Regions from separate parts of the Clostridium sp. SHJSY1 genome, predicted to be linked through region 1. Evidence: a T-box and tRNA genes for the amino acid it is inferred to sense, from the RefSeq annotation. Region 1 holds a T-box; the other holds one or more tRNA genes.
What was found. The T-box of region 1 lies ahead of pheS (phenylalanine--tRNA ligase subunit alpha). A T-box ahead of a tRNA ligase gene usually reads a tRNA of that ligase, here a tRNA-Phe.
Positions count from the first base shown of each region.

Region 2: it encodes a tRNA-Phe, which carries the amino acid that the T-box ahead of pheS (phenylalanine--tRNA ligase subunit alpha) is inferred to sense. The anticodon was not compared.

Region 1 covers NZ_JANDMF010000043.1:9,614-12,915, reverse strand. Annotated here, with positions in the region: gene rpmI (50S ribosomal protein L35) at 1-94, shown strand, start outside; gene rplT (50S ribosomal protein L20) at 119-478, shown strand; gene NNC19_RS17585 (RNA methyltransferase) at 598-1,371, shown strand; T-box leader at 1,412-1,634, shown strand; gene pheS (phenylalanine--tRNA ligase subunit alpha) at 1,714-2,733, shown strand; gene pheT (phenylalanine--tRNA ligase subunit beta) at 2,748-3,302, shown strand, end outside.
Region 2 covers NZ_JANDMF010000065.1:18,381-21,682, reverse strand. Annotated here, with positions in the region: gene NNC19_RS21180 (enolase C-terminal domain-like protein) at 1-226, opposite strand, end outside; gene NNC19_RS21175 (LysR family transcriptional regulator) at 634-1,539, shown strand; tRNA gene NNC19_RS21170 (tRNA-Phe) at 1,597-1,672, opposite strand; rRNA gene rrf (5S ribosomal RNA) at 1,679-1,795, opposite strand; gene NNC19_RS21160 (thioester reductase domain-containing protein) at 1,954-3,302, opposite strand, start outside.

The DNA.
Region 1 (3,302 bases):
GAAGAGTGCAAAGAGAAAGAGAAATCTTAGAAAAGCGGGATATGTTTCAACTACTCAAGAAAAAGCAATGAAGAAATTATTACCATATCTATAAGAAATGGTACAGGAGGTTTAAGGAATGGCAAGAGTAAAAAGAGCGGTTAATTCTCGTAAGAATCATAAAAAAGTTTTAAAGCTTGCAAAAGGATACTATGGTGGAAAAAGTAAGTTATTTAAAACTGCTAACGAATCAGTTATAAGAGCATTAAGAAATGCATATGTTGGAAGAAGATTAAAGAAGAGAGATTATAGAAGATTATGGATAGCTAGAATAAATGCTGCTACAAGAATGAATGATCTTTCATATTCTAAATTCATGAATGGAATGAAGTTAGCTGGAATTGATATTAACAGAAAAATGTTATCAGAAATAGCTATAAACGATCCAAAGGCATTTGCTGATTTAGTAGAAGTAGCTAAGAAAAGCATAAACGCTTAATATAGATTTAAATGCGACTGATAGTCGCATTTTGTTTTATATAAAAAAGTATATTTGATGGAAAATGAATAGAATATTTATTTAAATGATAAAAATATTAAATAGTAGAGGTGTAAACTTTGGTTTTTATAGAAAGTAAAGAGAATAGTTTATATAAAGATACTAAAAAGCTTAAAGATAGAAAAGGTAGAAATAAAAGTTCTAAGTATATAATTGAAGGTTTTCGATTAATTCAAGAAGCTTTTAAAGCTAATATTTTAGTAGAATACATTTTCTTTAGTGGAGATGAAGATAAAGTTAATGAATATCTAGGAGAATATGTAAAAAAGACAAAGCTTTATAAATTAAGTGAAAACTTACTTAATGAATTATGTTCTACAGAAAAACCTCAAGGCATTGTAGCTATTGTTGGAATGAAAAAGCTAGATATAAACTTTGAAGGAGGTTTTTATCTTTTGTGTGATAAAGTTCAGGATCCGGGAAATCTAGGAACTATAATTAGAACAGCACATGCAGCAGGAGTGGATGGTATTATTTTAACAAAAGGAACTGTTGATATATATAATGATAAAACCATAAGATCTACTATGGGGTCTTTATTCCATATTCCAATTATTCATGATGATGAAAATTATAATGTTACAAAAAACTTAATAGAAAGAGAATTTTCTTTACTTGCAACTTCTTTAGAAGGAGACAAAGATTTCTTTAAGGAAGATTTGACAGGGAAAATAATTATTTCAGTGGGTAATGAAGGTAATGGTGTGAGTGAAGAAATATATAATCTTTCAGATAAGAAAGTTAAGATTCCTATGCCAGGTGGTGCTGAATCTTTAAATGTGGCTATAGCAACATCTATTATTCTTTATGAGAAAGTTAGACAAAATAGTTGATATTTAATAAAAATATTTGTATAATAGGAAAGTAATAGAATAGTAAACTATGATTGAGAAAGTAAGCATGATAAAACATTCAGGGAGAAAAGGTCTTAGACTGAAAGCCTTTTTATGATAAGTTGTGGTGAAGTTCCCTCAGGAGTTCTAGCTGTGAAATTAATAGTAGTAGTTAGCGGGAAATCGTTAAATTAATGAGTTGGGTAATGCTATTTTTTTAGGCATACCAATTAGGGTGGTAACGCGGATAATTCGTCCCTTTTCAGGGTCGTTTTTTTTATGCAAAAAAATAGAAAATCAAATTAAACTTATACTTATAAAAACAAGTAAAGGAGAATTAAGATGCAAGAAAAATTAATGCAAATTCAAGAATTAGCTTTGAAAGAAATTGAAGCAGTAAAAACTACTGCAGAAGTTCAAGAACTTAGAGTTAAATTTTTAGGAAAAAAAGGAGAATTAACTACTATTTTAAAGAGCATGGGAGGGTTGTCTAAAGAAGAGAGACCTGTTGTTGGTAAAATGGTTAATGATGTTAAGAAAGTAGTAGAAGATAAACTTGATTTTATTTCCCGAGAAATAAAGGAAAAAGAGAAAAATGAAAAACTGGAAAGTGAGGTTATAGATGTAACTCTTCCAGGAAAGAAAAATGATATTGGAAAGAGACATCCATTAGAATTAACAGTTGAGAGAATGAAAGATATATTTATATCTATGGGTTTTTCTATAGAAGATGGGCCGGAAGTAGAACTTGATTATTACAATTTTGAAGCTTTAAATATACCAAAAAATCATCCTGCAAGAAGTGAACAAGATACATTCTATATAAATGATAATATTGTGCTAAGAACTCAAACATCTCCAGTACAAGTTAGAACTATGGAAAATCAAGAGCCACCAATAAAGATGATTTCTCCAGGAAAAGTTTATAGAGCTGACTCTGTGGATGCTACTCATTCACCAATATTCTATCAAATGGAAGGGTTGGTAATAGATAAGGGAGTTACTTTTGCAGATCTTAAAGGAACATTAGAATTATTTGCAAAAAAGATGTTTGGAGATAAAGTTCAAACTAAATTTAGGCCACATCATTTCCCATTTACAGAGCCTTCTGCAGAAATGGATGCAACTTGCTTTGTATGTGGAGGAAAAGGCTGTAATGTGTGTAAGGGATCTGGTTGGATTGAACTATTAGGATGTGGTATGGTTCATCCAAATGTATTAAGAAATTGTGGATTAGATCCTGAAGTTTATAGCGGATTTGCTTTTGGATTTGGTGTTGATAGAATGGTTATGCTTAGCTATGGTCTTGATGATATCAGGTTATTATATGAAAGTGATATGAGATTCTTAAATCAATTCTAGAGGAGGATGAAGTAATGAAAGTACCATTTAATTGGATTAAAGATTATGTTGATATAAATGTTGATGCTAAAGAGCTTGGAGATATACTAACTCTTACAGGTTCACAACTTGAAGAGGTAGAGATTCAGGGAGATAGTATTAAGAATGTAGTTGTTTGTTATATAGAGCAAATAGAAAAGCATCCAGATGCTGATAGATTAAATGTTTGCCAAGTTGATATTGGAACAGAAAAGATTCAAATAGTTACAGCTGCAACTAACATGAAAGAAGGAAATAAAGTTCCCGTTGCTCTTCATAAATCTATTTTAGCTGATGGAACAGAAATAAAGAAGGGTAAAATGAGAGGTGTTGTATCTAATGGTATGTTCTGTTCAGAAGAGGAACTTGGAATAGCTGGAGATGAGCCAGTTCATGGACTTATGATATTACCAGAAGATGCACCAATAGGAATGGATATAAAAGAGTATCTTAAACTAAATAAGGCTATATTAGATTTTGATATTACATCTAATAGACCAGATTGTTTAAGTATGGTAGGTATGGCTAGAGAAATAGCTGCAGCACTTAGA
Region 2 (3,302 bases), on a different contig from region 1:
CTTCTTTACCTACAACTAATGGTATACAACTTTCTAAAGCCGCACATGTATAATCTCCACCGTGTATTTCTCCAACTCCAGTATGTCCTGAATTATCAATCAAAATCACAAGGTTTCTTGTAAAAACTGGTTCATGTGCTCCACTTAATGTCATTGACATACTATCATATCCAGCTACAGGTATTACCCTCATATCTGTAACTATAGGACTTCCTGTTTTTTTCATAATATTTTTTCTCCTTTATTTTTTAATAATCTTCAACTATAAAATCATTGAGTAGTGTTCTATCCAATTCTTAATTTTAGTATACCGTTATACGTTTACAAACTCCAATTCATAAATATAATCACATCAATCACATTATCTAATACTTCATAAATAATATAAATCTCTAAAAACCAATAAAATTTCTACTTCAATATATATAATCTATAACCTTTAAATGATAAGATAGTTGTCGTAAAAGGTAATTAATGTTATTCTCATAAGAGATAGAATAATGGTAATTAATTGACAAAAGAGTCATCAATATAAAATTTTTGTGTAAAATTTATATGACAACTCTTTTATCAAATACTGATACAACATTCAGTATAAAACTACAATTTTATAAATAAGAAATGGAGATATTTATGGATATTAAACATTTAGAATATATCATAGAAATTGCGCAACAAAAAAATATGACTAAATCGGCACAGAATCTTTTTGTTTCACAATCCTCTTTGAGTCAATATCTTTCTAAGTTAGAAGCTGAACTTAATACTCCACTATTTAATAGGACTAAAAACGAAATGACACTTACTCCTGCTGGTGTCTTGTATGTAGAATCCGCAAAAACAGTAATTCAAATAAAAAAGAAACTATACCAAAATATAAAAAACCTATCTGGTACTGGACGTATAAGTGTAGGAATCACCTCTCAATGGGGACTTAATATGATTACTAACATTATTTCAGAATATAAGAAATCCTTTCCAAACATTATCTTAGAAATTATTGAAGATTCTGTTCCTTCAATAAAAAGAGATATAAATTTGGGTAAAATAGACTTTGCTATTATGTCTGTTAATACATTAGATGAGCTCTCAGTTAACTATGTAGTGCTACGTGAAGAGGAAGTTGTTTTTGCATTACCAAATACTCATAATTATTGTCTAATTCATAAAAATGAATCAAATCAAATTATCACATCAGAATTAGAGGAAATTTTTAAAACTGATAGTTTTATTTTGTCAAAAAAAGATTCCACAATACGTAGTATTGCAGATAACATTTTTAAAATTAGTAATTTTTCTCCTGATACTGTCTGCGAATTAAATAGTATGGCTGCTATAATAGACATGGTAGCAAAAGGTGTTGGAATTGCTTTTGTTCCAGCCTCCTGTGCTAAACCTAATAAAAATATCAGTTATTTTTTCTTTTCTCCCAAACTATATCGCTACAATGTTTTAGCATATAGAACAAATCTAGTAATAAATGAGGCTGAAAATATATTTATTAACTATGCTAAAAATTATCATTTTCCAGAAAAATAATAATAAATATATAAAAAGAGGACGTCACAAAATCACTTTGCAACGTCCTCTTTTTCCTGGTGGCTCGACCAGGAATCGAACCAGGGACACGAGGATTTTCAGTCCTCTGCTCTACCGACTGAGCTATCGAGCCACATCTACCTGGCAACGTCTTACTCTCCCACACAGTCTCCCATGCAGTACCATTAGCGCTATAGAGCTTAACTTTCCTGTTCGGAATGGAAAGGAGTGTTTCCTCTATGCCATTATCACCAGATACAAATAGTATTATATCTATAAACTTAAATTATGTCAAACATTATTTCTATAATTTTTTATTAATTTTACATATAACACAAACAATCAAACTTTATCTACATATTAAAATAATGGAACTAGAAAAATTTCTCTAGTTCCATATCTATTTTTCTTATTCTAAACAAAGTTCTTTAAATATTTACTTATTAATTCTGCATTCATAGGTTCACATTTAATATCTGTACCTTCTAAAGCTTTATCTGTGTTTGTAGTTTCTAAAACTGGTGCCATTTCACCATATCTACTTTCAAAGTTTTCACTTGGATTCTTTTTCACTATCTTGAAAAGAGATTCTAATAACTTTAATGGATGTTCACTACCTGATTTGAATAAATTTTCTTTCCAAGTAGCATAATCAATACCTTTAGTTTCATAACCACATTCGTTAACTATTCTTCCTAATTCATTAATAGGAATATGAACACTATTCAATAAATTATAAGCTTTTCCATATGATTTTCCTTGTCTTGAAATATATATTATAGCTTCAGCTATATAATCAACTTGAGTCATGTGTATTTTCATATCTATATCTGGATAAGTTTTGGTTTGCATCATAGCTTTAATTGTTCTACTAATTGAATCACTATATTTCCATATTCCTGTTTTATTATCCCCAGTTATTTCTCCTGGACGATATATAGCTGCTCTTAAGCCTCTCTCTCTTGCAACATGTACTATATTTTCTGATACCCATTTACTTTCACTATATGATAGGAAATATCCTGTGCAACTTGAAAGTGGATCATCTTCTGATACTCTCTTCTTAAAATGACTTGTATTATCAAAAACACTATATGATGATATATAGTTATAGTACTTTTGCTTTCCTTGACATGCAAAATCAATAGTTCTTACAGTTCCTAATACATTAGTATCTTTTAATCTTTCATATGGATATATAAAATTAAGTATTGCTCCATTATGATATACAGTATCTATAATTTTAGTAAGATGATTGTACTTTTCTTCTTTTATTCCTAATAATGGCTTATCAAGAGAACCTACTACTGGAACAATATATTCCTTATACTCATCTTTCCACAACTTGTAATATTCTAAATTTTCTTTTAATCTTCTAAATCCATCTTCTTCATTCTTTGCTCTTACATGACAATAAAGTTTTGCTTTAGTCTCTGATATTAGTGTATTAATCAAGTATGCTCCAACAAATCCAGTAGTTCCAGTTATTAGTACATTCTTCATTAGAGGATTTTCAGTTTCATACTTTTTAGGTCGAATGCTTTCATCTAGCCTAACTTCATCATATAAATAACTCTTGTCTTTTTCTAATAAACTTACATCTTCTCCACTTAAAGTTTTATCAATATATTCTCCTACCTTTTCTATTGTTGGATTGTCAAATATAAATGATATTGGAATACCTACAGAAAACATATTTTCTATACTAGTAGTAAGTCCTAATACTTGTAATGAATCCATTCCTAAATTTAATAAGTTATCTT